Regions from separate parts of the Providencia stuartii genome, predicted to be linked through region 2. Evidence: predicted binding sites of a transcription regulator. Region 2 holds the regulator's gene; the other holds the start of a gene.
What was found. The regulator LexA, encoded in region 2, represses DNA repair genes until DNA is damaged. The targets are predictions, from matches to a motif close to TNCTGTATGTACATACAGNA.
Positions count from the first base shown of each region.

Region 1: the regulator LexA is predicted to act here: its motif matches at 4,054-4,073, upstream of uvrA (excinuclease ABC subunit UvrA).

Region 1 is NZ_CP119546.1:562,651-579,827, forward strand. Features, by position in the region: gene P2E05_RS02400 (aromatic amino acid transaminase) at 1-1,046, shown strand, start outside; gene uvrA (excinuclease ABC subunit UvrA) at 1,157-3,991, opposite strand; gene P2E05_RS02410 (single-stranded DNA-binding protein) at 4,389-4,907, shown strand; gene aarP (HTH-type transcriptional activator AarP) at 5,515-5,922, opposite strand; gene P2E05_RS02420 (MFS transporter) at 6,080-7,246, opposite strand; gene ivbL (ilvB operon leader peptide IvbL) at 7,624-7,713, shown strand; gene ilvB (acetolactate synthase large subunit) at 7,818-9,515, shown strand; gene ilvN (acetolactate synthase small subunit) at 9,518-9,802, shown strand; gene P2E05_RS02440 (hypothetical protein) at 9,992-10,654, shown strand; gene P2E05_RS02445 (helix-turn-helix domain-containing protein) at 10,651-11,208, opposite strand; gene P2E05_RS02450 (sulfite exporter TauE/SafE family protein) at 11,431-12,183, shown strand; gene P2E05_RS02455 (MFS transporter) at 12,350-13,540, shown strand; gene P2E05_RS02460 (ArnT family glycosyltransferase) at 13,590-15,260, opposite strand; gene P2E05_RS02465 (NCS2 family permease) at 15,918-17,177, shown strand, end outside.
Region 2 is NZ_CP119546.1:440,029-457,205, reverse strand. Features, by position in the region: gene P2E05_RS01950 (fimbrial protein) at 1-494, opposite strand, end outside; gene P2E05_RS01945 (fimbria/pilus periplasmic chaperone) at 504-1,241, opposite strand; gene P2E05_RS01940 (fimbria/pilus outer membrane usher protein) at 1,275-3,767, opposite strand; gene P2E05_RS01935 (fimbrial protein) at 3,851-4,432, opposite strand; gene zur (zinc uptake transcriptional repressor Zur) at 5,514-6,029, shown strand; gene lexA (transcriptional repressor LexA) at 6,220-6,843, opposite strand; gene P2E05_RS01920 (diacylglycerol kinase) at 6,980-7,354, opposite strand; gene plsB (glycerol-3-phosphate 1-O-acyltransferase PlsB) at 7,469-9,937, shown strand; gene P2E05_RS01910 (inverse autotransporter beta domain-containing protein) at 10,691-12,787, shown strand; gene P2E05_RS01905 (ZirU family protein) at 12,829-13,596, shown strand; gene P2E05_RS01900 (hypothetical protein) at 13,677-14,756, shown strand; gene ubiA (4-hydroxybenzoate octaprenyltransferase) at 14,837-15,691, opposite strand; gene ubiC (chorismate lyase) at 15,724-16,230, opposite strand; gene pgi (glucose-6-phosphate isomerase) at 16,489-17,177, opposite strand, start outside.

The sequences.
Region 1 (17,177 bases), 120 kb from region 2:
ATGCAAAAGCGGCTTTAAATAAGCTGCCACCAAGTGCATCACTGTATTTGCCGATGGAAGGTTTAAAAGATTATCGATTGGAGATCCAACACCTGCTATTTGGTGCTGATTGCCCACTGATCGCTCAAGAGCGTATTGCAACAGTACAAACGATAGGGGGGTCTGGTGCGCTAAAACTGGGGGCTGATTTCCTTCACCATTATTTCCCTCAATCTGAGGTTTGGTGTAGTGATCCAACATGGGAAAACCATGCCTCTATTTTTTCTGGTGCCGGTACCAAAGTTCACTACTACCCTTATTTTGATGAAAAAACTAAAGGGGTTAAATTTGCTGAAATGCTCGCAACATTTAAGACGTTGCCAGCAAATAGCATCATTTTAATGCATCCGTGTTGCCATAACCCAACGGGGTCTGATTTGACACCTGAGCAGTGGGATGAAGTGACTAAAGTCGCAAAAGCACAAAAACTGATCCCATTCTTAGATATTGCTTACCAAGGTTTCGCTGAAGGTATTGATGAAGATGCTTATGCTATCAGAGCGATGGTCAAAGCAGGTTTACCGGTATTCGTCAGTAATTCATTCTCCAAAATCTTTGGTATCTATGGTGAACGTGCTGGTGGCCTATCTGTTATTTGTGAAAACCAAGAAGAACGCGACCGTGTTCTTGGTCAGCTAAAAGCAGGGGTTCGTCGCCTTTATTCTAGCCCTCCATCAAACGGAGCTAAGATTGTGGCGCAAGTGCTGACTGATAGCGAACAAAAAGCACAATGGTTGAAAGAAGTTGAAGAGATGCGAGTGCGTATTGTCGAAATGCGTACAGTCCTCGTGGACGAACTGAAAAAAGCTTTACCTGAAAAGAACTTTGACCATCTGTTAAAACAACGCGGTATGTTCAGCTATACAGGATTTACAAAAGAACAGGTTGCTCGTTTGAAAGATGAGTTTGCGGTCTATTTAGTCGGAACTGGGCGAGTTTGTATGGCTGGAGTTAACCGCCATAACGTGCATCGTATCGTTGAAGCTTTTGCTGCGGTTAGTCAGTAACCGTCGAGTGATATCGTAAAAAAACGCAGGTAAATCCTGCGTTTTTTATTACAGAGGCAGTGACACAACGCGGCGATCAAAAACCGCCATTGTTTGGGTCACCGTGATATTTAGTAGCCACGTGCCAAGATTGGTTTTAAGAAACGAGCAGTATGCGATTTTTCACATTCCGCCACCTCTTCTGGGGTACCTGAAATTAATATTTCACCACCACCGCTGCCCCCTTCAGGGCCTAAATCGACAATCCAGTCAGCCGTTTTGATAACATCTAAGTTATGCTCAATGACCACAATGGTGTTACCTTGATCGCGTAATTGATGCAATACCGTCAGCAGCTGTTGGATATCTGCAAAATGTAAGCCAGTCGTTGGTTCATCAAGGATATAAATGGTTTGCCCAGTACCACGTTTCGATAATTCACGTGCAAGCTTCACGCGTTGCGCTTCACCACCAGACAAAGTGGTGGCTGACTGGCCTAAACGAATGTAGGAAAGACCAACATCCATCAATGTTTGCAGTTTACGCGCAAGTGCAGGGACGGCATCAAAGAAATCACGAGCCTCCTCGATAGTCATATCAAGTACTTCGTGAATGCTTTTTCCTTTGTATTTAATCTCTAATGTCTCACGGTTATAACGCTTACCTTTACACTGGTCACAGGGTACATAAACATCAGGTAAGAAGTGCATTTCAACCTTGATCACACCGTCGCCTTGGCAGGCCTCGCAGCGACCACCTTTGACGTTGAAACTAAAGCGACCTGGATTATAGCCACGAGTTCGTGATTCAGGTACACCTGCAAATAGTTCACGAATAGGTGTAAAGACCCCCGTATAGGTGGCTGGGTTTGAACGAGGTGTACGGCCGATAGGGCTCTGGTCGATATCAATGACTTTATCGAAATGCTCAAGACCCTCAACATCTAAATAAGGGGCAGGTGTGATGGTCGTTGCACCATTTAATTGGCGCTGTGCGATAGGGAATAAAGTATCGTTGATCAGCGTGGACTTCCCTGAACCAGAAACGCCTGTAATACAAGTAAATAAGCCAACAGGGAGTTTAAGGGTGACATTTTTTAGGTTGTTCCCTTTAGCACCATGTAATTGGAGCATCTTGTCTTTATTCACGGGAACTCGTTTCTCGGGAATTTCGATTCGTCGTTCACCGCTTAAGAACTTACCCGTTAATGACTCTGGGTTGGCAATGATATCTTCTAATGTGCCTTGGGCAACAATTTGGCCGCCGTGCACACCGGCTCCAGGGCCAATATCAATAACGTGGTCTGCCGCACGGATTGCATCTTCATCGTGCTCAACCACAATCACGGTGTTACCTAAGTTACGTAGATGGATTAGCGTTTCTAACAGGCGGTCATTATCGCGTTGATGGAGTCCGATTGAAGGCTCATCAAGGACATACATAACTCCAACAAGCCCTGCACCGATTTGGCTGGCAAGACGAATACGCTGTGCCTCACCGCCGGATAAGGTATCCGCGGAGCGAGAAAGGGTTAGGTAATTAAGGCCTACGTTAACTAAGAATTTTAATCGATCACTGATTTCTTTTAGGACTTTTTCGGCAATTTTCGCCCTTTGTCCGCTGAGTTTTAGATTTTGGAAAAATGCCATAGCATGGCCAATGCTGTAATCGGCAATTTCAGGTAACGTGGTGTTTTCGACGAAAACAAAGCGTGCTTCTTTACGCAAGCGAGTTCCGTGACATGTCACACAAGGCCGGTTGCTGATATATTTCGCCAGTTCTTCACGTACCGCAGTAGATTCCGTTTCTTTATAGCGGCGCTCCATATTATTGAGCACCCCTTCGAATGGATGGCGGCGAACAGTGATATCACCTCGATCATTACGGTATTTGAACTCAATGGTCTCTTTCCCTGAGCCATATAAAATAATTTTTTGAATCGATGGGCTTAGGGATTCATAAGGAGCTTCAACATCAAATTTATAATGTTCCGCTAGGGATTGTAGCATTTGAAAATAGTAGAAGTTACGGCGATCCCAACCGCGGATAGCTCCTCCGGCTAAGGAAATCTCCGTACTTTGAATGACTCTTTCCGGATCAAAGAATTGTTGAACGCCAAGGCCATCACAACTTGGGCAAGCACCAGCCGGATTGTTAAAGGAAAAGAGACGTGGCTCTAATTCCATCATGCTGTAACCGCATACCGAGCAGGCAAAATTAGCGGAGAAAACGAGCTCTTCAGCTTGCGGGTCATCCATGTCGGCCACAATGGCTGTGCCACCCGACAATTCCAGTGCAGTTTCAAATGATTCAGCTAAACGTTGTGCAATATCATCACGGATCTTAAAACGATCAACGACCACCTCGATGGTGTGTTTCTTTTGTAATTCAAGGGGCGGTGGATCGGAGAGATCACAAACCTCACCATCAATACGCGCGCGGATGTAACCTTGAGAGGCTAAATTATCTAATAATTTGACATGCTCACCTTTACGATCTTTCACGACGGGGGCTAACAACATCATGCGGCGTTCAGAGGGCTGAGCCAAAACATTATCAACCATTTGGCTTACTGTTTGCGCTGCGAGTGGAATGTTATGGTCAGGGCAACGAGGTTCCCCAACACGAGCAAACAGCAAACGCAAGTAATCATGGATCTCAGTGATGGTACCGACTGTAGACCTCGGGTTATGAGAGGTGGATTTCTGTTCAATCGAAATAGCGGGTGATAGCCCTTCGATGTGGTCAACATCAGGTTTTTCCATCAGCGAGAGAAATTGCCTTGCATAAGCTGATAATGATTCAACATAGCGTCTTTGACCTTCCGCATAGAGCGTATCAAAGGCTAATGATGATTTCCCTGAACCGGACAATCCTGTAATAACTATCAGTTTGTCTCGGGGGATGATGAGATTGATGTTCTTAAGATTATGAGTGCGGGCACCGCGTACTTCGATATTATCCATTTACCACTTCCCGGATGATTTGATAGTGAACAATCATAAGTGGATCATTATCGCACAATTTAGACTGAATGAATATACAGTATTCTATTAAAAAAAAGATTATACATGTTATACTTCAAGCTCTCGCATTGCTGACGATACTGATTCGAACACATCATTATATCGATAATGATGCGGCTGACTGGTCGTCTGTTTGTTTATCAGTTGAATTCATTGAAGCCTATATTTTTTGTCTATCAACACTGATAATAATGATAGGGCTTAAATTTTCAAAGCGGTTCGCATTTTGATTGAACAGCGGGGATTTTCATCGGGAATGCGTATGCAATACTTGATTGGTCGTGTTAAACTTCATGACCAATACAGAGATTAAATCTAATGCATCAGGAGTGTTTAAATGGCCAGCAGAGGCGTAAATAAAGTAATTCTTATCGGTAACTTAGGGCAAGATCCTGAAATCCGTTACATGCCTAATGGCGGTGCCGTGGCAAACCTGACTCTGGCAACTTCTGAAAGCTGGCGTGATAAGCAAACCGGCGAAATGCGTGAGAAAACAGAATGGCACCGCGTGGTTATTTTCGGCAAATTAGCTGAAGTTGCGGGTGAATATCTGAAAAAAGGTTCTCAGGTATACATCGAAGGTTCTTTGCAAACGCGTAAATGGCAAGACCAAAGTGGTCAAGATCGTTATACCACAGAAGTCGTGGTTAACATTGGCGGGTCAATGCAAATGCTAGGCGGACGCGGCGGTGAATCTTCAGGCCAAAGCCAAGGTGGCCAAGGTGGTTGGGGGCAACCACAGCAACCAGCAGCGCAACAATTTAGTGGTGGTGGCGCACCAGCGCGTGCACCGTCATCGCCAGCTCCACAAAGCAGTGAGCCACCAATTGATTTTGATGACGATATTCCGTTCTAAGGCTCGCCTAAAAATAGAATGTTGAAGAATGATAAAATACCCTTATTTTAAGGGTATTTTTATTTGTTCAGGAGAGTCTTTGATACAATACTTATTATTCATATAGTTAACTAGGATGGCTAACTTTCTGTTCGCTTGATAAGCCTATTGTTTTATCGTTATGAGTATAAAAATTAATATCAAATCGTTCTTTAAAAAGAAAAACGATGATAGAAAAGAAGTGAATCACCCCCTGTTACTTATTTTATTATTTAAATTGAGTTATTGAACATTGATTTTAATGATGTGAATGAAATGGTGAGTTTGATTGAGCATCATTTTTAAACATAACAGAAAGGTATCGATAGATATTCCACGAAGGCGGCTTTTGTTTATTATTGATGTGTGTTTTGGGGATGCAATAACCTTATTATCATTCAATTATAGTTTTTTTATAAAGTTAAACCTTAAGGGTTTATTAAAATTTTATTAAGGTTTCTTTAAGTATTGTTTTAATGAATTATTAATGACTTCATTGATAAAAAAGCCCCTGAGAGTGATTACAAGGGGCTTTTTAGATAGTGATATCAGAAAGTTTTAAATATTGATGTTTTTTCATATGAAATAATTAAGCTACCTTTGGTTCCAGTAGTAGCGGATCATTATCATAATTATTTGCAAGTCGATATAAAGAAGGTGATGTACCTAAATACGCTTTAAATCTTTTTGCGAATGATTGTTGCGAGTCAAATTGATATTTAAGCGCAATATCAATAACTTGAAGTTTTGTTGTTTGTAAGTCTTTTGCTGCTTCACTGATCCTTCTGCGGCGGATATATTCACCAAGAGGCATACCGACTATTTTACGAAATACTCGCTGTAAGTGCCATTTGGTATATCCAGAACGTTGAGCAATATCATCGAGTAATAATCTTCTGGTTAGGTTTTCTTCTATCCAAACAAGAATTTCATTGACGACAGCAGATTGGAATTCAGTATATTTTTTACTGTATGAAATAGTTAATTTATTGTACATAATACACTTCCTAGTTATTAGGTATTAAGCATAGTATTCATCTTATGAATTTAAAATAAATAAAGCCTAAACAAACTAATAAGACAGAGAGTTTCATAATGATTAATAGTCATTGGGTTACTAAAGGTAAAATTAAATACTGTTGTTATGGTTTAGTTCATTGTGGAATATGTTTTTTTAATACGACATAGCTGCTCAAAATGAAAAGTGCAAAAATTATTGAGACTGTATTCATTAACTGCCAGCCTAATGAAAAGAACAGCACCCCTGCGCCAAGGCTACCTAATGCACCAAAGGAATAAATCAGGAAATCAGTCATACCTTGTACTTTCGCTCTCTCATGAGATTGATAACCGTACGGTAATAATTGGGTTGTACTGATTAAAAGTAAATTCCATGCCACTCCAACGGAAATCCCAGATAATAAGTAGTGGTAAAACTCAGTACCTAAAAGGTTAATAGTTGGAGAGAGTATGAGTAATAGAATACCGACAAAAATAATTTTTTTAGCTCCTAAGCGCTGAATCAAATGCCCAGTGAAAAATGAAGGGGCAAACATGCCAAGTACATGACATTGAAAGACGATAGCGATCAAAGGAAACGGGAAATGATTTTGTTTCATAGAGAGTGGAATAGACGCAAAAGTAAAAACAACCAATGCATAGCCAACGGCGCTCACTATCGCAATTAATTTTAATATGGGTTGTGAATATAACTGCTTGTAACTACGCTTCACCTCCATATGATTTTGTTTTTCTGGGGGAATTTTCTTTAATGGGATGTTTAATAGTAAGATAAAGGCGAGCACATAAATGCCCACTAAGGTACTAAAAGGGCCTGCAAATGGGTATTCAGTAAAAAATCGTTGTGTGACTACCGCGAGTGTAGGGCCGATTAAGGCGGCAGCGATTCCTCCACTCATGACTAATCCAATCGCTTTAGCATGCAAGAACTTAGGTGCCTCTTCTAATGCAGCGAAACGAAATTGTTGAGCCGTACCAATTGCAATGCCTGTAAAAAATAAGCCAAGCGAAAAGTAGGCTAAGTGATGATAAATAATGCCAATAATAGACAAGGTTGCGCCGATGATGCCCGCGATATTGCCCAAGATAAAACCTAATTTTCTGGAGTGTTTCTGCATTAAATATGCAATGGGAATGGTTGCGATAATCAGACCAATATATTGACTGAGTAATGGCAATGTGGAATAGGTGGGATCTTGGGAAAGACTTTCACCAATCACTACCGCGACCGACAGAACAATAGCATTACCTGTCGTAAACAATGCTAACGCAATAGTTAGCCACCAGACATTTTTTGGCATAATTCCCCCTCGATGCCGAAAGTTATAAACCTCAATAAAAATAAAGAGATATATTTAATTTTTATGGTTATTGCTATCTTGTAAGGAGGGGATTTTACGACTTAAAGTCAACTTTAAGTCAAGAGAAAATTGATAAGAAAATGAGACTTTTTTTCAATCTGTCTAGCTAGTGATAATGACTTTATTATCCTATTTTACTAGATAATTATCCTGTTGCTGTGTGTTGTGATATTGATCTCATTTTAAGTTTGCTGTGAATAAAAATCGAAAAAATGATTGTTATTATGAACAATATGTGTTTTCTTAAATGCACTTACACAAAATAATGATTAATAATCTAACCAATTAAAATCGACAGACAGGATTAACCCGTGAACATGACTCTTCATCATTCAAACCTACTACTTACCGCGCCATCAGCCGCGGTGGTCGTGCGTGTGGTGGTGGTCGTGGGCTTAGCGCCGTAACGGGTACAAATCAACGCAGATTTAGAACCCCGCCGGCGCAAACCGGACGGGGTTTTTTTATGACGCTCCGCCCGAATCCGCCGGCTAGTGTGAAGGATAAAATTATGAGCGAGTTGGGCACAACATCACCAGATAAAACCTGTTTTACAGGTGCAGAATTAATCGTCCACCTGTTAGAAAAACATGGGATTACCATTGTTTCAGGGATCCCAGGTGGCGCGGCACTCCCTTTTTATGATGCTTTAGGCAAAAGTAAGCAGATTCGCCATATTTTGGCGCGCCATGAGCAAGGCGCTGGCTTTATTGCACAAGGCATAGCACGTACCACTGGTAAAGCGGCAGTGTGTATTTCATCAAGTGGCCCAGGGGCAACGAATTTAGTGACGGCAATTGCCGATGCTAAGCTCGATTCTATTCCACTAGTTTGTATTACAGGGCAAGTTCCTTCATCAATGATTGGTACAGATGCATTCCAAGAAGTTGATACTTATGGAATTTCTATTCCGGTCACCAAACACAATTACTTGGTTCGTAATATCAATGAATTACCTCAAGTTATTTGTGATGCTTTTCGGATTGCAGAATCAGGACGTCCGGGACCTGTGTGGATTGATATCCCGAAGGATGTACAAACCGCGACTATCGAATTAGATTCATTACCTGAGATTCAGCCAAAAGATAAAGCCCCAAATTTTGATATGGAAAAGGTCATTCAGGCAGCTGAGATGATTAATCAGGCTAAGCGCCCAGTTCTTTATTTTGGTGGCGGGGTTATTAGTTCTGAATCGACGGAAACGGCGATTGCTTTTGCAGAGAAAGCAACACTGCCAACAACAATGACATTGATGGCGTTAGGCACTATTCCAATGCGTCATCCACTGTATTTAGGCATGTTGGGCATGCATGCAGCGCGTAGCACTAATATGGTTATGGAAGAAGCGGACCTGTTAATTGTTATTGGAGCACGCTTTGATGACCGTGCAATAGGTCGCGCAGAAAAATTTTGCCCGAATGCCAAAATTATTCATGTGGATATCGATAAAGCAGAGATCAGCAAAATTAAACGCCCTGATATTGCTATCAATGCTGATGCAGGGCAAATCCTAGAATTATTGCTGCCATTAGTTGAGCGAAATCAGCGTGAAGAATGGATGACAAGAGTTAATGAGTTAAAACAGAACTTTCCGCTGAATTTAAGTGAGGCTGATAATCCTTTAACACATTACGGGTTAGTGTTGGCGGCAGCAAGAGCAGCAGGAGAAGACGCGATCGTGACTACGGATGTGGGACAGCATCAAATGTGGGCGGCACAAGTTTATCCGTTATCACGTCCTCGCCAGTGGTTAACATCTGGCGGCTTGGGAACCATGGGATTTGGTTTGCCGGCCGCGATTGGTGCAGCTTTAGCGAATCCTGAGAAAACGATCGTTTGTTTTTCGGGGGATGGCAGCTTGATGATGAATATTCAAGAGTTGGCTACCGCAGTTGAACATCAACTTAATATCAAAATTGTTTTGATGAACAACCAGGCATTAGGGATGGTTTATCAGCAACAAGAGCTGTTTTTTGATAATCGTATTTATGCAGCCGCTTATCCATACCAAACCGATTTTATAAAAATTGCGGCAGGATTCGGCTTGCAGACCTGTGATTTAAATACAGAAGCAGATCCTGAGATGGCATTAGAAACGATTATGAATACAAAGGGTCCTTGCTTAATTCATGCCTTGATCGATGTGAACCAAAAGGTTTATCCAATGGTTCCACCGGGTGCTGCAAATATTGATATGATCGGAGCGTAATTATGGTTTTTGAACATCATCCTATCGCGTTAGAACTTATTGTCCGTAACCACCCTGGCGTCATGTCACATATTTGTGGTTTGTTTGCGCGCCGAGCATTTAATGTGGATGGCATCCTATGTATGCCAATAAAAGATAAAGATGAAAGCCGTATTTGGCTGTTAGTCCAAAAAGACGAACGCTTATCTCAAATGGTCAATCAAGTTGAAAAATTAGAAGACGTTCGTGAAGTTCGTTTTAGCGACGATTTAAGGTTATTTGAGACCATGCAAAATTATCTGCAATAACGCTTAATAACAACGGCATGTCTATTCAACCTACATCACGGTGTAGGTTGAATTTTTTATCTGGCTTATGGATACAATTTAAGTACATTTGTTTGTTTTAGTTGCCAGGTGTTTCTTAAAGTGAACAATGATGATATAACAATTTCAACATCACATCATAAAGCTGTTATCTATAAGTGGATTATTTTTATGCAAAACAATATTTATCTTACTGATACTTATCTCTATGAAATTAAAACCACTATTCTCGAGTCGGGTCATGATGACGACGGGCAATGGGCGGCATTGACGGAGAATATCTTTCATCCTCAAGGAGGAGGGCAGCCAGCAGATATTGGTTGGATGAATGATGAGCCTGTTCGTATTAAGAAACACTCGAATGGATTAATTATTGCTTATTTAAACTCAAACCAAGATTTGCAGAGTGGTGATACCGTTATTGCCCGTGTTGATAAGGCGCAGCGTCAACACCATGCCGCTTTACATACTACAGGACACTTGCTGAGTTGGGTTATGTCACGTTTTGGTTGGCAGGGACAAAAAGGGCATCACTTTCCTAATGAGTCACGGGTTGAATTCAGCGCCATCGGAGATAACGCCACACCTATCGAGCAACTTGATGATAAGCAAATAGAAATGCTAGTGAATCAATCTATCAGTGATGATTCACCTGTATTAATCGGGCAACGCGATACGTTACGGCTTTGTGGTGTTTCTGAAGGTGATGAAGTGCCATGCGGTGGTACGCATGTCGCATCACTTGGTAAAATTGAACAGTTTTCAATTAAATCAATGAAGTATAAAAAAGGCATACTGCGGATCAGTTACGACGCGAAGCATATCGAGCATTAAATACTGTCACTGAGGTGAGAGTAGGTCATGACGACGGTTGCATTTAATTCCCCTTCCATGCAGAGGTAGGAATGGGGAAAGTCACAGCTAAAAGCATAAAAATCGCCTTCTTCTAGTAGTACTGTCTGGTCGTTTTTTAAACGTAGCATCAATGACCCTGTATGCATCATGATGTGTTCATGGGTTCCACTCATGTGAGCTGGACTATTAATGATGGCGCCACGTTTCATTTTTAGCTGCCATATCTCAGAAATATTGCCCATATTGATCCGAAATTTAAAGAGCTGTGAATAATCGCCTTGTAGGGTGGAGGATTTGACGAAATAGGGGTAAGTTTCATGCTGTAATGCAAATAAGTCGCTCAGAGGGAAACGTAATGCAATGGCAATAGCTTCTAGCGTATCAACGCGAGGGTTGGAATCACCCGATTCTAATTTAGAGAGCGCGGCTTTTGAAATGCCTGATAGGCGCGCAAGTTCATTCAGGGATAAATTTCGTGCTTGCCTCAGATGGCGTACTTTTTGACCAATTTTAATATTGATTTTTTTATCCATATGCTGTCTTCCCTGAAAATTAATTTATGCTATTAATTCTAGCATCATAGCAACATTATGTCAGAAATGTACTGACGAAGGCATAATATTTTGGCAATAATCTCGAAGTGTGAAAATTAACGTGTTTGATAAATAAATAAGGTTGCACATTCTATCAAACAGGACTTTTTTATTTTTTCAGAAGAAATTATAGTGAACAAAATACCCTTGTAGAGATTCACTATGCCGTTTGATATTTTATCTCCAGAGATGGCAATCTGCTTTTTTACTTTACTGTGCGCTTATTTGGTCTTTGGGATGGCTGGTTTTGGTTCTGCGTTAGTCGCCACTCCAGTATTAGCGATGTATCTTCCTTTAAATATGATTGTGCCGACTCTTGCCCTTATTGACTTAACCGCGGCATTAATCAACCTTGTTAAAGATGGTAAAAACGCGGACTATCATGAAATTAAATGGATTATTCCATTGATGATCGTGGGGAGTTTAATTGGGGCTGCCATTCTATTGAAAACGCGTCCTGATATCCTGATTTTACTGTTGGGTATATTTGTTATTTTTTATGTACTGAATACGTTCTTTTCAAAGAAAGCCCAGCCACATTTGTCAAAAGCATTTGTTGTGCCTTTCAGCTTAATCGGTGGGGTTTTTAGTGCCTTATTTGGTAGTGGTGGTTTTATTTATGCTATGTATTTATCAAGCCGCATCACAGATAAACAGCGATTTCGCATCACCCAGATGACCTTAATCGGTTTTAGTACATTGACACGTGTTATTATATTTTTAGTGATGGGTGTTTATGTCAATATGGATATTATTTTGATGGCGCTAGCTTTTTCTCCCGCTATGCTAATAGGAATCTGGGTTGGGCGCCATATTACACTGAAAATATCCCGTGATACGTTCCTTAAAATTATTAATGTTATTATTTTAATTTCAGGTGTTGCTTTGTTATATCGTTATTTTTTCATTTTATAATCGGTGCCCAAAAATAAAAAACTATCAGTACAAAATATAGTTTATGATACGAGCGCCTTTTGTCATCTTTTGTTAGTTATGATGATGATGGGTTTTTATGTCAAAACTAACCCTAACTAATAGTGTTTAAAATGGATGCTTCATAACGGAAGCAATGAATATCAAAATGAGCTCTGATCATCAGCGTTTTCAATATCTTCGTCGTACCCCTTCATTTGCTATTTTTACGATCACGACCAGTATCGCAGTGATTGGTATTGTCATTGGACTCAGTATTCCAATGGTCGCACTGCGATTAAATAGCTATGGTGTTGGTGAGTTATATATCGGTATTATTTCTGCTGCACCTGCCTTAGGTATGTTTTTAATCGCACCGGTTGTTCAGCGTATTGTGCACTGGTGTGGAAAGCGGCAGGCGATGTTATTTGCCACGGTTGTTTCGGCTATGAGTTTATTGCCGTTGCTCAGCACGTTGCCATTGTGGTTACTTTTCCCATTACGCCTGATTACAGGACTTGCGAGTGGTGTACTTATCTGTTTAGGAGAAACGTGGATTAATGAGCTTTCTCCTGAAAATAAGCGGGGTCGAATATTGGCTATTTATACAACGGTATTTACTGTAAGCCAGCTACTTGGCCCTTCTTTTATTGCTTATTATGGGGTTGAAGATAAGTCACCTTTACTCATTTGTACTTTGCTCCATCTTATATCCATCGCACTATTTTTAGCGATGGAACAAAAGGTGGGAGACCATATTTCAGCCACGGCAAGTGAGTCTCGTTTTTCTATTATTCAATTTGTGAAATTTGCCCCCGGTATTTGTGCGGGCATCCTGTTTTTTGCCTTTTTTGATGGTACCATTTTGTCAATATTTCCTATCTATGGGATGGGGATGGGGCATACCGAAGCGATTGCAGCAATGATGATTAGTGCAATATTGGCGGGGGATGCGATTATGCAAATGCCGTTTGGTTGGCTCGCTGATCATATGAATCGTGAAAAATTATACCGAATTTGCGGCATTGTCACGTTTGGTGCAAGTTGCTTATTGCCATTACTGATTACTCATAACGTCTTAATTTGGTTACTGTTGTTTGTCTTAGGCGCAACGGCAGGGGCGATTTACACAATTGCTCTTGTGCAAATTGGACAATATTTTCGTGGCAATGACCTCATTATCGCCAATGCGGCAGCAGCAATGCTATGGGGAATTGGTAACCTTTCTGGACCATTATTAGCTGGCGTAGCAACATCGATTTCACCATCAGGGCTGCCCGTTCTCCTAATTCTTATTGCAGCGGCATTCCTCTGGTTTACCCGTGAGAAATATAGCGCACAGGCGACTCAGCGAGTCTAAACTGGCTTTCTGTGCCAGTTGTCTGAACTGGCACAGAAATGTGTCTTATCTATTCAACACTCTTATAAACGACTAAATTTTCGGTAAATTCATCGGGGCGATGATCTGTCCAAAATAATGTCATACCAGATGGTGCTGGTTTAACCTGTTTTGATAATACAATCAGCCAGCGGCAATGCGCTGGTTTTTCAAAGCGATCTTGTCGCTGATGCAGAATGTTGGTGTAGTAGTACAGCATAGGGGCTTCAGATTCGCCTATATTATCCGAGGCCATACAGTCATTATCATGATAATGATCATCTAGCTGTTGCGCTAAATCGACAAATACTTTTTCAAATCCTTTGGCATAGTCAATCCAACCTACAAATAAGGTGAACGTGACCCCCCAAACAATACACATGCCTAATGCCCAGTTCTGTATGGCTCGCAATGTTATTTGTTGGCTGAGGAAGGTACTACGTAAAAACCAAATAGCAGTGAGAAGCGTTGCAGCCACCAAAGTCAACGCTGAAAATGGCAGGTGGTAGCTCATGGGAAGCCATTGACTAAAAAACTGAAGCCAAGTTTCAGCATGGCCAGAAAGCGCGATAACGTAGCAAACCCAAAGAAAAATAATCAGTGCAGACCAGAATGTTGCCGCAAAATATGAAAAATAGCGTAATGCTCTCTCTGGAATAGAAAACAGTGTATTTGTACCTAAAATAGCCAATGGAGCGATAAAAGGTAATAAATAAAGTGCTCTACCTGTTGCTGACATCTGTAAAAATACAATTCCCAGTAATGGGAATATTGTAACTAAATACTCATTGTGATTGCGTAATCGTTTTAAAGGGTTCCTTAAAAAATAAAGGGTTGCCAGTATTCCAGAAGGAAAGGCAAATAAAAGGACAGATGCTGGCACGCGTGTTAAGTTAGCCTTAGCGCCTAATTTTTCAACGGAAAAACCTAAAAATCGTCCAATGTTATTTTCCCAAAACCAAGTGATAAAAAGATCTGGGTGTTGCAAATATAATAAGATAGGCCAAGGTAAAATAAAGATCAGTGAGCAAAGGCCCGCGATGATGGCGGGTAGCCAGAATGTTTTTTGCCGGCAATGCGGTAGGAAAATAGGCGTAAGTAGTAAGCTGATCCATAAGACACCAGGTACAAATACGCCTTTTGATAACAGGGTAATAGCCGTACCAGCCATAAGCCAACATGCGGATGCGACAACTTTTTCTTGGCGTATTAGCCCTAAAATGCCATATAAACCAATGGTTGCTCCTGTCACCAATGCAATATCCGTGAACATGTCATGGCTATGTCTTAAAATACCGGGAGCACAAACATAGAGTGCGAAAGCCACCCAAATACGTTTATCCCCAATGTCTGCTGCATGGAAAGCGCGACGTGCTAGCAAAATAAAAAATGAAAAATTAACCACTGAAAACAATAGAGTAGCACTACGGGCAGCATCGTGAAGCGGCATTAAGCCAGACAGCAAATGTGAAGTGAGCGTCGCGACCCAGTAGTACAGAGGGGGCTTTTCCATAAAAGGTTCGCCCGCATTGGTAGGCACTAACCAGTTATTGGTTTCGAACATGGTTTGGATGATACCAAAGCTATAGTTCTCATCTTGCTTCCATGGCGTATGCCCATAAATACCGGGCAAAAGATAAATAACCAGGAAGCCAATAAATAAAGTTAGTGATAATTGTTTAGGGGATAATTTTTTATACATTGTTTACAGTAAATATATTCCAATAATTAATAGCTCGGCGTAATGTTTAATTTTAACCTAATAAATAAAAATAAACTGTTATAAATGAATCTTGTTAACATTATGAAATAAAAGTTAATTTTTATTTACTTTTTGAAGGTGTGATTATATTTTTTGCAGCGTTACATTTTTGGTAATAAATGCGGTTAATGAAAATTAAAACCTCATTAATTGAAATTAATTTATCTTGTTATTATTAACAAAATAGAATTTAACTCTAACAAAGCATTTATTAACTACAGCTAAACGAGAGTAAAATCTATTAGTAGTTTATTGAATGGGGTCTATTTCTTAACGTTATTAAAGTCGGAAGAGGTCACGTAGCCATTGAATTTAGCTATCAATAATATCGAGGAAGAAAGAAAGACTAAAAATTTACGTTAAGTTTGCTTTGCTGCACGCTATCTGCTGCTTAAATTCGAAAACACTTGATCAGTACACCTGTTTAGATTGATAATTGCCCGCTTCAGAATCTGCCATTTCGACCATAAAGCCAAACGATTGCGTAAAATCACTCTTCATTAAGTGAATGACTTGGCTTATGAGTTTTTTTAAAAAAGTAATCGTTTTCGTGAGCGGAATTTGGCGCTTTTAGTTATGTTTAGCAGGAGTATCTCCATGTCTGGCCAACAGGCTTCAACCAATTGCAAATTGGATAAATTTTTTAAAATTTCCGCGCGTGGCTCTTCGGTTCGCCGTGAAATCATTGCTGGGTTAACGACGTTTTTAGCAATGGTTTACTCCGTTATTGTTGTGCCTGGCATGTTAGGGCAGGCAGGTTTCCCTCCTACCGCAGTGTTTATTGCGACCTGTTTAGTTGCTGGTTTTGGCTCATTATTAATGGGGCTATGGGCTAATCTCCCAATGGCAATCGGGTGTGCTATTTCACTAACCGCATTTACGGCATTTAGTTTGGTGTTGGGGCAAAATATTAGCATCCCTGTTGCGCTTGGTGCCGTATTCTTAATGGGGTGTTTATTCACCATTATTTCAGTGACAGGTATTCGCAGTTGGATCCTTCGTAATATGCCAATGGGCATTGCGCATGGGACAGGGATCGGTATCGGGCTATTTTTACTGCTGATTGCTGCCAATGGGGTAGGGCTGGTGATTAAAAATCCAAATGCAGGCCTACCTGTAGCACTGGGGGATTTCACCTCTTTTCCTGTTTTAATCTCATTAGCGGGCTTAGCCGTTATCTTTGGTCTGGAAAAGCGTCGTGTACCCGGTGGTGTTTTACTGGTCATTATCGCTATCTCTATTATTGGGTTGATCTTTGATCCCGCCGTTAAATATCAAGGTTTCTTTAAACTGCCTTCTTTCGGGGAGGATGGTTTATCACTGATATTTAATATGGATATTATGGGCGCATTACAGCCAATTGTGTTACCGAGTTTATTAGCTTTAGTGATGACTGCCGTCTTTGATGCAACGGGAACAATTCGCGCTGTTGCAGGTCAAGCGAATTTGCTTGATAAAGAGGGGCAAATTATTAATGGTGGTAAGGCATTAACAGCCGATTCGGTGAGCAGTATCTTTGCTGGTGCAATTGGTGCTTCTCCTGCTGCCGTTTATATTGAGTCAGCGGCAGGAACGGCAGCTGGTGGACGCACAGGTTTGACCGCTGTTGTCGTTGGTGTGTTATTCCTGTTCATTTTGTTTTTATCGCCACTGTCTTATTTAGTTCCCGCTTATGCGACGGCTCCCGCTTTAATGTACGTTGGCTTACTGATGCTCAGTAATGTGTCTAAACTCGACTTTGATGACTTTGTCGATTCGATGTCAGGCCTATTGTGTGCGGTATTTATTGTTCTGACATGTAATATTGTCACCGGTATTATGTTGGGCTTTGCAGCGCTGGTGATCGGCCGTATTTTT
Region 2 (17,177 bases):
TATTGGTATTCAACTTTAAGCGTTGCATTGGCTGTAAATTTACGTGCAGGCAAATTGACACCACTTTGTTTTACCAAAACAGCAAATAATTTAGGCGGAGTATCTAAATTAAAAGGGCGTTTTTTCTTAATAGGTAAGTCTTCCGTACCCGCTTTAAACAGCACCGCTAAACCATCAACATCTGTCTTTAAAGAACGTTGGTCAAAAGTGGAAGGGGTACCATCAACAAACAACGTTAAATTCGGCTTTCCACCACCAACACAACTCACTTCATACTCTAAAGGTTGCTTATAGAGGTCGCCTTCGATACGTGTCGTCATAACATCACCAAAGTCAACCTCAATGGCGCGTCCATTATTAATTGAACAGGGTTTTGCTAAAACTTCACCTCTCACTTCCACAAATAAATACCCTGAAAAACCTAAGGTATAAGGCGTATGGAAAATAAGCCCTAGCAGTAATAACCGTGTAAAATATTTAATAGACATCATCATGTTATAACCTTATTTTCTAGGTACCACAGAGCATTGACTAGCATTACAAGTAAATTTCAAATCAACGGTGCCACCAAAGTCATTAAGATAAACCAGGGTCGGGGACATCCCAATATCGCCAGCGCTACTGCCTAATGCCATTTCTCCCTTAGGGGGAACCATAATCGGTTCAAATTTATCAACATCGCTATTTCCTTTTTTCAATCGGGTAATAGACATAAAGAATGGAGAAGGGTTTTTCACTACATAGTTTTGGCCTTGCTTAACAATTTTTATCTCATTCTCTTGAGGAATAATTTCCATTCTTTCTTTTTTAACAATGTCTTTCGGACGATAAAAAAGTTTAATTTTTGTTTGTAAGGCAATTTGCAAAACATTAGGTTTATCGCTACGAGGAGGTATTTCTCTAACGTTCAAGTAATAGACACTTTCACGGTCTTGGGGCAACTGTGAAATAGCGGGTACCGATTGTACTTTAATCTGACTTTTCGCATCGGCTTCAATACGATGTACAGGAGGTGTCACAATGAAAGGAGAATTCACCTTCTCGTCTTTTTCATTCTCAATCCATGCTTGTGCTAAATAAGGGTTATTTTTATTTTCATTTGTTAAAACAATGCTGACAGATTTTTCTCCCTCATTATAGATAACACGAGTTCTATCCAATGCAATTGCTGAATAAGCAGATTGTACAAATAATGACGCACTTATTGCAGTTAATATCGGTATAATTTTTGATAAATACATATTTTCACCATTGACCGTAAAATCTATTTTTCATTATTTACATGGCAACAACATAACATTTGCCATGGTTCCATCTATTTTTTCGGGTAATTGAATATGGCAGCGAGTATCGTCTCCCCAAAGAACGTCAAGTGACTCAAGAGGATTAATACCTGCTAAGTATACAAACCCTTTATCAGATACAATCCCAACTTCCTTATTGGATTTGTTGGTTACCGATGCCCCAAAAGGAGGGTAACTATTATCAGCTAATGTAATGGTCGCTAATATTTTTTGACCTTCTATCACATTAAATTTTCGGTAACCAATTGCGCCTTCCGTTAATGTTGCATACTGAGTTGACTGCACCGCTTCTGCATTATCAGGCAATTTATCTAAATCAATTTTTAGGTTGTTACGGTTATAATCCATCACACTGGTAATAACGGCTTTACCGTATTTATTTGTTCTTACCGGCGTAACAGAATTATGTATTGGAACACCTTCAATCCCATTGGTATCAATTAAAATACGTGAACCACCACTTACTGAGTTGTTTCTATGCAATGCTCCACCTTCAGGAGTGATTGTCATCCCTCCCTTAATTTGCATAGATAGTGCACTTTGTTCATCTTGAATATAAGTACCACTCGCATTTAATTGCGCCGCATCCCCCTCGTAAGTATACATACCTGAAGTGGTGAGCTTATCTTTATCCCATGTTCCCGCGGAAATGTTATAACTTTGCCTGTTATCAATTCGACTAAAGTAGTTAACATTATTACTGTGCGTACCTCTGGAATAAGAGCCAGAATAACTGATACTCGAATCGTTATTTTCTAATGGAATATTTAAGTTAACGTACACACCATCATCAGTCGTTTCACGACTTTTAGTTCGATAAGCAGTCAAACTTAAACTGACGTTTTTCATCTTACCAATATCGAAATAATTAGATACCGTCATGTTATATTGATTCGATGAAGGACGGTTCCAATAAGTTTGGTGTGAATAGTTTAAATACAGGTTCGTGTTGTAGTCAGGAAGCGCTGTACCAAAAATAATGGTATACAGCTCTTTACCGCTATCTATCGTATCGCCGTTATAACGACGATCAATAAACTGAGGCATGCTCATATAGTTTCTTTCAGAAAAGCGGTAACCAGCAAACGTAATTTGGCTATTAATTTCATCGAACTGTTTGGAATAGGTAATGTTATAAGAGTTACCACTTAACGTACGATTATTATCAATATTGCCCATTTGCGCCCGAGAGATATTGATGTTACCCGATAACACACCAAACGGCGCAAAGTCACGACCAAAACCAATCGCTACGTTTTGATATTCTGAAGAAGCTAATAAGCCACCATAAATTGTTGTATTATTTGTCGCCCCCCAAGATAACGAGCCTAAACTAAACTCAGGGCCTTGCGTATTATGTTCGTCTTTGGTCGGTTTTCCCAAGACGAATTGATAAATAAGTTGTCCTGGGCGAGTCAAAGTCCCCAGTTTTGATGTTTCCACTTTATAGCTCGTGACACTTCCATCCTGCTCTTGAATAGTCACATCCATGGTACCGCCACCAAACGAGTTAACGTCTTGGATACGGAATGGCCCAGGACTCACTTCTGTTTGATAAATAATACGGCCATCTTGTTTAACGATAACGGTGGCGTTAGTTTTTGCTACCCCTGCTATTTCAGGTGCATAACCCTGTAAGCGAGGCGGGAACATTGATTCATCCGTTTCTAAACTCACCCCGAGATAGCGAAAACTATCAAACAAGGTTGAGGATAGATATTGTTCACCGAGAGTTAAACGAGCACTGAGTGAACGAATTGCACGGTAAGCATAGAGTTGGTTCCAAGCCCATGATTGGCTACGTTTATTGAGCTCTCCGTTTTGTGATTGCCAATCTGCTCTGAAACGCCATGGTCCGATATTGGCGCCCATAGTCCCTGTTGCAGTGATACCTGTTTGCGTTCCCTTCCCATTGCCTTTTTGCTCTTTGACCAAACGACCCGTTGCGTTATAGTCAAGAAAAGCGCCTAAAATACCATCATCCCAGCGAGTAGGGGGATCCCAGCTTGCATCTTGGTACTCCATATATGCTTGCGGTATTTTAATTTTTAACGTGTTTTTAGCTAAATCCCCCTGAAAACTCATTTCAGGGATGCTACGAATATCTAAACATTGCCCATCTTTCAGCCATTGAATTTTATTTTCCCACTCCTCTTTCAACCCTAGCAGTGGATATATTTCTGGCGTAATACAAGCCAAAGAGACTTTCTTATCATAATTAGGATTAAAAAAAATGACTGGCTGTTCAGCAATTATTTTTGTGTTATTAACTTCAAAATCTAAAGAATAATCACCAGGGGGAACATAATTGGCATGAGAAAACTTACTGAAATCTATATTTTCAGTTCCCTCACCATCTAGAAAATCCGTATTAAAGTCGATAGCCTCTTCAGACCAAACTATCGTTGGAATTAGCATCAAAAGCATTATTTTAGTTATTACATTTAATCTCATGCTTTTCATTTAACTAACCCACTAATAAAAATAAATAAAATAAGGTCATCAACATATGGCGCAAATACGCCATATGTTGGACACATTAAATTTTATTGATAAATAATTTTGAAGTTAGCAACAGTATCAAAACGACCTGTTGTTGCTTTGTTATTAGGATCTTCGTTACCTTTCACATAAGCTTCGAAATGCAGAGTTGTTTCTGAACCATCACCGTTATTTAGGTCATAGCCATTACCAGTACCTGGGAATGGTTTACCGAATTCAACGATTTTGCTTCCACCATCAGTGATAACAATACCCGCGTTCTGTACTTTACCTAAACCAAGTAATTCACCGGTAAAGCCTGTGAAACCAGAAATTGTTCCACCCGTAAAGGTGATTTTTGCGTTTTTGTACGTTTCAGTTGAGCAATTTTTCAGCACGATATCAAATGGACGGCTATCTGAACGGAACTTACCAGATGTTAATTCGTGTAATGCGATTTCACCAAAACGAACAGTTTGATTCAGGTTATCATCATCAATTGAACAAGGTACATCATTGATGAAACCAGTGAATTGAATTTTACCTTGTGAGCTTTCAACTGGAGCAGGATCATCTGCCATCGCAGTCATAGAAACACCCATAGTTAAACCTAATGCCAAACTTACCGCTAATTTATTAAATTTCATAAAGATTTCCTTTAGATATGTAGGAAGTAGCACTCTCTATCCTAATTAATTCCAAAAAAATGAACCCATAAGCGCATTTTCGATTAGAATTAGCATTAGTCAGATTTTCCTTATTCCACTAGTACCTTTTAGGAAGAGATTTTTTTAAAATAAATAAATTAATCCATTTAATTTATTTTTATAAAAAGAAAAAAATTGAAATATTCAATTCATCACTTTAAATATGGAATATTTAATGAGGTAAAATCCTTTTTTCTCCAACCTTTTTCAACGTTGAAGTAAGTAATCAATATATATTCCACAAAACTCAAACAGAACAAAACAGAACTCAAAACTGGATTACTCGTATTTTGGTCACCCATATTTTCTATAGACAATCCTACACAAACGATATTTTTTGTCAAAACTAAACAAAATAAGATGAGCAACCAGTAAATTATGCTGTTATTTTCTTATTTTCAGTTCCAACCCCTTAAAAAAGGCAGCGCCAACTCCTAAAAGTAGTAATAATTAGAAAAATATATATAAAAATGTAAGTTTATATTTATAAAAATTTAATAATTTTTTCTAAAAAGAAAGCCGCCTTATTATAAAGAAATACGTATCACTAGAAAAAAACAACAAAAATCAGTATGAAAACCTAATAAATTAGAATTAAAAAATAAAAAACCAATGAAAATTAAAATAAAAACCTATATTAAATAATGCAGATAAGAAAACTCCCAATTGAAATGTGTTACTGAAGATTACTTTTTAAATTTAAAGTTACACTTCACTTGTTATTATTTTGTATTGGTTTTGTTTTTATCGTGATAATAAATTACTTATTGCACCAGAGTATAATGGTGCCATTTATAACCCTATTTCACTCACTTTTAGTAACATGCTTAAAATACAATATTAACGTATATTGTGAGATGTGATTTATTTATTTGAATATTAAATGGTTGTGATTTTTTCCTAATACGCTTTTTTCTAAGCCTCACTTTTTATTCATTCTCATTTCAGTCTCTATGTATCATAAAGTTATGGTAAACTTGTCTTCACTATCATTGGGATTTTTGCTGTGGGGTCAACGACCATGAAAATAATGAGTGAGGATAAGCTGCTAGTGATGGCCGAAAGAATTTGCCAATCAAGAGGTGTTAGGCTAACGCCTCAGCGGGAAACCGTTCTACGGCTAATAGCGCAACAACACGGTGCAATAAGTGCTTATGACCTGCTCGATTTGCTGCGTGAAGTCGAGCCTCAAGCCAAGCCACCAACAGTCTATCGTGCGCTTGAATTTTTAATGGAACAGAGCTTTATTCATAAAATCGAATCGACAAATAGCTATGTTATCTGCCATCACTTTGACAATCCTAGCCATATCTCAGTCATGTTGATTTGTGATCATTGCGGTGGCGTAGCAGAAAGTGATTGCGGAACCATAGAAGCTGCTATTTTAGATTTAGCTAATCAAAATCAATTTCAACTCCGTCATACCGTCGTTGAGAACCATGGTTTATGCCGAGTATGCAGTGAGTTAGCTAGCTGTAAAGACCATGAGCATTGTCATCATGACCATGAACAACCTATTAAGACAAAGAAAAAGTAATCACTAAGACAATAAAATAGACAAAACACACTATAGTAGAGCGTAATATTTTATTTTATGTCTCTTAATAAGTCGGGTGCACAGATAAACTCACTAATGAGTAAAAGAAAGGTATCGCAGGCAGACTCCTAAAATAGATACATAGTAAATCTGCCAGCAATATTTTTGAGGGTATTTTATGGCGCTAACATTAGCACCAGTCACCATTACGGATCACGCCAACCGCTAGCCCTTCAATTGTAAAATTCTGCTGACGCAGATCAACAATAATCGGAGCAAATTCTGCATTTTCAGCGATTAACTCAACACGGTTACCTTGCTGCTTAAAGCGTTTCACAGTCACTTCATCTTCAATACGTGCAACAACCACTTGCCCATTACGGACATCTTGTGTTTTATGCACAGCTAAAAGGTCGCCATCCATAATCCCAATGTCCTTCATTGACATACCATTAACACGTAATAAAAAATCAGCATGGGGCTTAAATAGAGCAGGATCCACTTGATAATGACTTTCAATGTGCTCTTGAGCCAATAGAGGTTCGCCAGCAGCAACACGTCCAATCAAAGGAAGCCCCTGAACTTCAGCATCATTTTCTTCTTCAAGTAGTAAACGGATACCACGAGAAGCCCCTGAAACAATCTCAATGACCCCTTTACGTGCCAAGGCTTTAAGGTGCTCTTCTGCCGCATTAGGCGAACGAAAACCAAGGCTTGCTGCTATTTCAGCGCGTGTAGGTGGCATACCCGTCTGAGAAATGTGATCGCGCACCAGATCATAAACCTGCTGTTGTCTAGCCGTCAGTGCTTTCATCTCGTTCCCCTGTTTGTTTATACAGTCAGACTGTGAGTATATACAGGTAAATGAAGTTTTGAAACACTTAAATCACTGAAGTGCCATATTTGTTGAAAGCTCATCAAGGATTTATCGATTTGCGACAATTTCTACATTAGCCAGCAAAATAGTGTTGCCATAAAACGGTTGCCCAAATAACCAACGCGAGTCCAATGGTCACAAACACCGCGGCAGAACCGATATCTTTAGCTCGACCAGACAATTCATGATATTCACTGCCCACGCGATCAACCACCGCTTCAATTGCACTATTCAGTAATTCAACAATCGCCACCAGCACAACAGAACTGATCAACAATAATCGATCGATATAACTCACATCCAACCACAGCGCGATAATGACGGCAATCAATGCCGCAACAGATTCCTGCCGAAAGGCCGCTTCATTAATCCAAGCCGCCTTTAATCCTTTAAGGGAATACCCCGCAGCCTTTATTACACGAGTCAATCCCTTAGTTTGGTTCGCCATATTTATTCCTCAAAATTACAAACAATAATCATTTTTTGCGGTCAAAGTTAATCATTTGCCAGTTGATTTCTGGTATGCTTGCGAAGCATTGTTAACAAGAGGCTATAATCATTTATGTCACTATGGCGTAAAATATATTACAACACGTTGAATTTACCACTTAAATTACTGGTAAAGAGTAAACTCGTTCCAACAGACCCGATATCAGAACTGGAATTGGACACCAGCCGGCCCACGTTATACGTGTTGCCTTATCATTCCAAGTCTGACCTTTTAACATTACGTCACCAATGCTTATCGATCGGTCTACCTGACCCGTTGGTCGATAATGACATTAATGGCACTAAATTACCGGCCTATGTCTTCATTGATGATGGTCCGAGAGTCTTTCGCTACTACTCACCAAACCCACGTAAAGAGTCAGTAAGAATATTCCATGCATACCTAGACTTGCATCGTAGTAATCCGAATCTCGATATTCAAATGCTACCTGCATCCGTGATGTTTGGTCGTGCACCTGGACGAGAAGGCCATACACCGGCTCCCCCCTTACGCTTACTCAACGGTATCCAAAAATTCTTTGCCGTGATTTGGCTTGGGCGAGATAGTTTTGTCCGTTTTTCGCCAACCGTATCCATGGGAGTGATGGCGCAAGAGCATGGTACCGATACGATTATTGCGAATAAACTAGCACGTGTTGCCCGTATCCATTATTCACGTCAACGCCTCGCGGCGGTTGGTCCGAAACTGCCTGCCCGCCAAGATCTTTTCAATAAGCTATTAACCTCAAAAGCGATTGAAAAAGCGGTTGAAGATGAAGCACGTAGTAAAAAAATTCCACTGAAGAAAGCACAGCAAAATGCCGTCAATATGATGGAAGAAATTGCGGCTAACTTCTCTTATGAAGCAATACGCTTGACGGATAGAGTATTAGGCTGGACTTGGAACCGTTTATATCAAGGGATCAATGTTCAGCATGCGGAACGCGTTCGTCAGTTAGCGCAAGATGGCCATGAAATTGTGTATGTGCCATCACATCGTAGTCATATGGATTACTTATTGCTTTCTTATGTTCTGTATCATCAAGGGTTGGTCCCCCCTCATATCGCGGCAGGTATCAACTTAAACTTTTGGCCAGCAGGTCCAATTTTCCGCCATTTAGGCGCTTTCTTTATACGCCGTACGTTTAAAGGAAACAAACTTTATTCGACCGTATTTCGTGAATATCTCAGTGAGCTGTTTGCACGGGGTTATTCCATTGAATACTTTGTTGAAGGTGGACGCTCTCGCACAGGTCGCTTGTTGCAACCCAAAACAGGCACACTGTCGATGACACTACAGGCCATGCTACGTGGTGACTCTCGCCCTATTACTATCGTACCGATTTATATTGGTTATGAACATGTCATGGAGGTGGGGACCTATGCAAAAGAGCTACGAGGTGCTGAAAAGGAGAAGGAAGGCTTCTTTTCGATGGTACGAGGCCTGCGTAAATTACGTAATTTAGGTCAAGGCTACGTTAATTTTGGCCAGCCGATTTCGTTAACACAGTATTTAACGAAACATGTGCCTCATTGGCGTGATTCTATCGATCCTATTGAGCCTCAAAGACCAAGTTGGTTAAACCCTGTTGTGAGTGGTTTGGCCGATAATATTATGGTGAATATCAATAACGCAGCGGCTGCCAATGCGATTAACCTTTGTTCAACGGCACTACTGGCTTCACGTCAACGCTCTCTAACGCGTGAACAACTGATTGAGCAAGTCGAATGTTACCTGCAATTATTACGTAATGTTCCTTATACTGCGGATACAACGACACCCAATAAAACCGCCGAGCAATTGTTAGAACATGCTTTGCAGATGGATAAATTTGAAGTCGAAAAAGATAGCATGGGGGATATTATTATTCTGCCTCGTGAAAATGCTGTTTTAATGACCTATTATCGCAATAATATCCATCACCTTTTGGTCTTACCATCACTGATATCAAGTATTGTGCTACACCATGAGCGCATCAGTCGCCAAGATATCCACTATCAGGTTGGGCAAATTTACCCGTTCCTCAAAGCGGAACTATTTATGCGCTTTGATAACGAATCTTTGATAGAGGTCGTTGATACTTTAATTGATGAACTCAACCATCAACAGTTGGTATGCGTGAAAGAAGACGGCGTCGTGGTACTCAATCCTCGTCGTATTCGACCGTTGCAGCTACTCGCCGCAGGTGTCCGTGAGACATTACAACGCTATGCGATTACGCTTTCTCTACTCAATGCGAGCCCTGAAATTAGCCGTAATACCTTAGAGAAAGAAAGCCGCATGCTTGCTCAGCGACTTTCTGTGCTGCATGGCATTAATGCACCGGAGTTCTTTGACAAAGCTGTCTTTTCAACTTTAGTGGAAACACTCCGAGAAGAAGGCTATATCGATAACGATGAAAACGACATTTTTACGGCCAACGCGAAAAAACTGTATTCTGTTATTTCACGTTTAATGTCGCCAGAAATACGTTTAACTATCGAAAGCGTCAGCCAGCCAGAAGAGCGTTCTGCTGAGAAAGAACCCGCAAAAGAAGATTAGTTAGTTTACTCTGCAACCCTAAAATAAGGGGGAATGTGTCTAACATTCCCCCTTATTTGTATCCATCCCGTCAGCTATACCGACTTAGCCCAAAATCACATACCGCTTCATCAAGACCCACTTAAATAGGAATATGTCACTTGTTGAAGGTGCTGACGATAAGCGTTCTTACCGTTTCTGAATGAAAACCTATTATTTTAAGGATCAATATTCCTGACAGAAAACGAATTCAACATATCGCGACGTGATTTTGAATTAATAGAAGAAAACGTCAATCACCTAAAGACACATTGGCTAAGAGGTTGTGAATTGATTAGTGCAAATGAACATAGCCAATAATACGCGGCTTGGAATATGACGAGTATAAAAAAGTGATCTTAATTGATAATACATTCCCCTTCCTTAATTCATCCCACCGTTTCTGACTTCCTATTTAATCCAAACAAGTACGTTCTCATTATTAGCCTGAATATATACATTACACGTCAAAACGAGACAGCAATATTGAGTCAGGTTTTAATATCCACAAACCAAATAAAGCACAGACTTATATAGCAATCAATTATAGATACACAACTCAATATCTGCCTATCGCACTTTATTATTGGTGTTTAGCACTCTGGAGCGTTCAGCTATCGTTATTGTTTAAATAACCTAATAACTGATCTCTCTAAGTAAGGTAATTAGCATTTATTACCCAGCTATCCGCAATGGAAATACCTTCCTAAAGGAAGGAATAAAAGGAATAGATCAATGATTTTTGGTATTAACCATCACAGTATCAAATCATCTCAGAGGCACTTATTACTTCCCGTTTTACTGTCCGTCTCCATCATGCCCGCAGCGACAGTATTTGCGACGGACTTTGTGGGTGAGGTGGAAGTGAAACCTTACTATTTGCGAGCAGGAGAGACCGTTTACAGCGTGGCTCATCAGTATGATCTGACCGTGGAGGAACTGAAAACCCTGAATCAAATGCGTCAGTTTCCCCGCGCTTTTGAACAGCTATCGGCAGGAGATGAAATTGATGTTCCAAGCACACACGCAATAAAGGCAGCTAACAAAAAAGCGACAACAAAAGAGCAGGCTGACCAACAAGATCATGAAATACAGAACTGGTTGTCTCGTACTGCTCCCGACTTTTTTGAGTCTATGAACACACAAAGTCCTAACGAGTATCTTTCCAGACAAGCCAAAAATATGGCCGTTACCAAAGCCTCATCAACCGTAGAAAACTGGCTGAATCAGTATGGCACTGCACAGATTGGTGTGCAGCCGGGAGACAAACTGTCACAGAGTACCCTATCTGCTGACATGCTGCTCCCCCTGTATCAAAACCCGGATTGGCTCGTCTTCACCCAGTTCGGTGGGCGAAACCTTGATGAGCGCACCACGCTAAACTTAGGGGGTGGAGTTCGTCGATTCAATGACCAATGGATGTATGGTGTAAACACCTTTTATGACATCGATATTACTGGTAATAACCGTCGAGCCGGTATCGGGGGAGAGTTGTCGTCCGATTACCTACGTTTCTCTGCTAATGGTTATCTACGACTCAGCAACTGGCATCAGTCACGGGATTTTGACGACTATGATGAACGACCAGCCAATGGGTTTGATATGACCGCCAGTGGCTGGTTACCGTCTTATCCACAGCTTGGCGGCAAACTGAAATATGAACAATATTTCGGGGATGAAGTGGCGCTAAAAGATAAGGATACGCGTAGTCAGGCTCCAAAAGCGATCACGGTGGGAGTGAACTATACCCCTTTCCCATTGGTCACCCTCGGCGCTGACTGGCGTAAAGGAAACGGAAGCGATGAACTTCAGCTGCAAGCAAAACTGACCTATTCATTAGGCGTGCCTTGGAAAGATCAAGTGTCATCTGCCGCAGTAGCGAATCTACGCACGCTCTCAGGCAACCGTATGGCACTGGTAGAGCGTAATAACAACATCGTGCTCGAATACCGTAAACAGGAACTTATCAGTCTGATACTGCCACAGGTCATCCGCGGCCGTGGCGCTAGCCAGCAGTTAGTCAACGCCATTCTGAACGCAAAATACGGCGCTGAACGCGTGGAATGGGGAATGCTTAGCGCATTCTCATCCAAAGGCGGGAAAGTGCAGTCTGCTGGCAAAAGTCTGACTGCTTGGCAGATACGCCTACCAGCTTGGCAAGCGGGGTCAACGAATACCTATACCCTGAGTGCCAGCGCATGGGATGGAAAGGGAAATGCGTCAAAACCGGTCTATGTCACGATCATCGTGGACGCTGGGCTTTCTAACCGCTACTCACGTCTAACAGTGGGGTCAGATTCACTGAATATCGCTCAATCCGAAATATTGACTCTGACGATGCGAGATGAACAAAACGCACCGGTAACGGGGCTGGCTTCCTCTATTCAGTTGCCATTTACCTTCAAAACAAAGAAAGATGGGCCATCCCTGTCGCCTTCGCAAAGTGGCATTAAGTTGGCGGCATTGAAAGAAACGGCTCCCGGTGTTTACACCACCACCATAACAGCTGGAAAGCTTCCCGGTACTCTTACCCTGACCCCACAGGTAGATGGTATCAGTATCGCGTCGACGACAGTAGAAGTGATGGCAGCCCCCGTGGGGATACAGATATTTCGAAACGGTACCGCCATGACAGGGCATCCTGTGGTTGGTGATGTCCTGACTGCCACCCCAGACTGCCAAGATAACTGTATTTTGCCAACCGCGTGGCAGTGGGAAGTAGAGACAACTCAAGGGTCAGGACAGTATCAGCCTATAAGTGGCGCGACAGCCATTACGTATACCGTTACGACAGAGATGCAAAAGCGCAGACTGCGAGTAACGGCACAATAAATACGCCCATCGGGCATTTAAAAATATGAGGTAACAATCAGATGAACAAAAATCAGCAACCAAACCTAATAGCAGGCAAAGGCAAACTCGCTCTCCTGATAACGGGTGCAGTTCTGAGCATGGCTGTCAGTACGCCTGTACTCGCAGCCTCCACGACTACTCCTGTCTCGGTGACCTCCCCCGCGACAAAATCGGTTATCGGTCATGCGCCAGTTCTGAAAACAGATGGGCAAATCAAAGCCAATGACAAAAACGGTGACAATGTTTTAGGAGAAAATGACACTTTGGAGGCTTCAGGCTTTGCGTTCGACGATGCAGATGGCGATAAAGTCACCATTAGCTATGAGTGGCTTGCAGACGGAACAACGATTCCAAGCGAGACCAGTGACAAGCTAATACTGACAAATAAGTTGCTGGGGAAAACTATCACAGTCAAAGCAATTGCGCACACTGATCCAAATGCTACCGATCCCGCAGAGAGCAAACCCGTGGGAGCGAAAACCTACCTAGATATTAAAGGAACCAAGCTACCGGACGGTAGCGGAATTACAACAGTGAATGGTAGTGTCGTGAAAGCCGTGACCATCTCCGGTCTCACTTCAGGAAAACCAGAGGTTGGTAAAAAGCTGACAGCAGATGTTACCTGTCATGGCACTTGTGACAGTAGCAAATTGACTTACCAGTGGCAGATTGAGAATGCGGCGGGTTCAGGCTTATACAGTAATATTCCGAGCGCAACCACGAAAGAGTACACCGTTAAGGGTACTGACCAGAAACGAAAAATTCAAGTTATCGTCTCTAACAAATAATCAGTATGAGCCGCGGCGGGTTGCTCCCGTTGCGGTCATTTTTATCACAAACGACGACACTAGAAGAGGATATTCATGAAATGGCTAAGAGGACAAAAATCAACCATCTTATTTGTCTGGTAACACTAGCAATAGGACTGATCATCGGAGGAAGTGTGTCCGCTTCTGTGAGCGAGGTTAATACAAGAACAGCTCCCGTTATAGGGCACGCACCCGTCGTGAGTGATGTGACATTTGATCAGATGACACCAGCCGTCCATGATACCGTCACGGCCACTCCAACGATAACAGATGAGGATCATGACACGCCAGTGACATCACTTTATCAGTGGCAACTGGATGGTAAAGATATTCCAAAGGCCACAGAAAATAGCTATCGACTGGTGCCCGGAGATGGCAACGGGAAAAAACTGACCATCATGGTCACACCGCAAACCGATCCTGCAATCACGGAACCAGCAACTGGCATAGCATTCACTTCATCCCCTATCATCACCCAAGGGCTGGCACCTGAGGCCGTCGCAGTGAAAATTTATGGCAAACCAGAAGTAGGACAATTGCTGACTGGATCTTATCTCTACCATGATAGTGATACCCCAAAAGACCTTGAAGATACCTCAAGCAGCGGTACCCAATTCGAGTGGATTTGTTCCCGTAGCAGTAGTAAAAAAACACTAGCAACAGCTAAGACTTATACCCTACAAGATGCAGATGTCGGGTGTGAAATTTCTTTTAACGTCACCCCTCGTTCAATCAGTGGGATACCGAATACCGGTGCGCAAGCTCAGTCAAAGGCGCTCAATGTGATTAAAGCAGTACCACCACCGGAAATTCGGCTATTTAACGGCAACCAGATAGGGGATCGTTCCGGCCCTGGATACAATATAGAAATAAATTATGTGAACCCTGGTTATGGGGCTCTTAAATCAATAGTATTTCAAGAGCATAAAGGAGGTCCAGAGAAAAATTATCCTTTAGATGAGGTTAAAGTTGGCGAACTCACTAACAGTCATTCACTTGTTACTGATTCTGGAAGCGCTATAAAGTTTGGAAAAAATGCACGAAGTAGTACAGGGGCTATAATTTCTGTTTATGCCACCCTTCATTTTCAAAATGGAAAAAGATTACAAGGCAGTTCGGGTTATATAACACTGGAGTAGCCAAGCAGCATCGTTAATTTAATTAGCAATCTGAGGGGTAATGTAAGTCGCATTACCCCTTTGACTAATCAAAAACTGGTTTACCAGTAACTGACTAAAATCCCGACAAATAAGATAAAACCCACATAATTATTATTCATAAAGGCTTTAAAACAGGGAGCGCGCTCTCTATTGACCATCAGTTTTTGCTGATAAACAAACAATAACGCAGCCAGTAATAACGAAATATAATAAGTGACGCCTAAATTGGCGAGTAGCCCAATCGCCACCAGCAAGCCAATCATAACCACTTGTAAGATACCGATGATCAATTTGTCATACTGACCAAATAAAATAGCCGTCGATTTCACACCAATTTTTAAGTCGTCATTGCGATCCACCATCGCATACTGGGTGTCATAAATCACCGACCATAAAATATTGACAAGAAACAGCAGCCAGCAAACCAGTGGTAATGATTCACTCACCGCAGAGAATCCCATCGGAATAGACCAACCAAATGCGGCCCCTAAAACGACTTGAGGTAAATGGCTAACACGTTTTACAAAAGGGTAAACCCATGCCAACGCTAATCCAGCAATAGAAAGCCAAATAGTCATAGCATTCAATGTCAGAACGAGCAAGAACGATAACCCGACAAGGCCAGCAAACAACATTTTGGCTTCTTTTTCGGTCACATCACCACTAGGTAATGGGCGATGTTTCGTGCGTTCAACATGTCCGTCAAAATGGCGATCAGCAAAGTCATTAATCACACACCCTGCTGCCCGCATCAAAAACACGCCAGCGGTGAACACAATTAGAATATGTAAACTGGGTATACTTTGAGCTGCAATCCATAGTGCCCAATAGGTTGGCCATAACAACAGTAATGAACCAATGGGCCTATCAATACGCATCAAACGGCTGTAGGCATGCCATTTACTTAGCGCCATACTTCCCTCCATTTGTCGTGCTCCTTTATTTTTTATCTTTTATATGCAGGTGATTCAGGTAAAAATAGTTCGGTTAATAATAACGGTTTTTCTGATAATCTTAATAGGGAGCGCCGGATCCATCGTAAATTTTGCTGCCCTATATGGATATAATCACGAGTAAGATTATCATGACTGAAAAGATAACGCCCTAATGGAACGGCACCAATGTCAATCAATTGACGATCTTCTCCGGTCAATGTTTCTTGAGGAATCAGGGTTCGCCCAAGCAACCACGGGATATTATCCCCATACATAATGACCTCTCGTAACCAATAATATTCACTGGGAGGCAAACACTGGACTTCTTCTTCACTTAAAGCTTCTTTGGTCACATAACGTTGTGTATAAGGCACGACGGTGACACGTTGGCAGTGCTGCTCTAAGCGCTTTGTCATTGACCCGAGTTCATATAACCAGTCTAAAATATTTTCAGGAACAAGGTTATCCGTTTCTGACAGCCAAGTTATCGGGTGAGAGGTAAAAAGCGTTTCATCCATTACTCATAATTCCACCACTAAAATATGTGGTTGTGCATCATATTGGTTCATACTATGAAGGATATCACGTTGTTTTGCTGTAAGGTTAAAGTTAGCTAACAAATTAGTTAAAAACTCACAAATTAAACATGAATTGTGAAAATTTTTTGAAATAATTTTTAATAACTAATGAGTTATCAACAATAAAAGAATTATTAATATTGAAATGACTAAACCGCAATAGCCTGCTAACTTAGCAGGCTATCACTGATAGGTTAATTAACGCCATGCTTTATAACGATTAATTAATCCATTTGTTGAACTATCGTGGCTACTGACATCATCGGTACTTTCTAGCTCTGGCAAAATACGGCTTGCCAGTTGTTTACCCAGCTCGACACCCCATTGGTCGAACGTGAAGATATTGAGGATCGCCCCTTGAGTAAAGATCTTATGTTCATACATTGCAATTAATGCACCCAATGAATAAGGCGTTATCTCTTTGAGTAAAATCGAGTTAGTTGGACGGTTGCCTTCAAACACTTTATAAGGCGCAACATATTCCATATCTGCTGGGTTTTTACCTTGTGCTGCGAATTCCGCATCAACCACTTCACGAGTCTTACCAAATGCTAGGGCCTCGGTTTGAGCGAAGAAGTTAGACAGCAGTTTATCGTGATGATCACCTAATGGATTGTGCGTTACCGCCGGGGCGATAAAGTCACAAGGGATCATTTTCGTTCCTTGGTGAATTAATTGATAAAATGCATGTTGCCCATTAGTCCCCGGTTCACCCCAAATAATCGGGCCAGTCTGATAAGAGACTTTATTGCCATTGCGGTCAATATACTTACCATTCGATTCCATATTGCCTTGCTGGAAGTAAGCGGCAAAACGATGCATATATTGATCATATGGCAGAATCGCTTCAGTTTCCGACTCAAAAAAGTTGTTATACCAAATGCCAA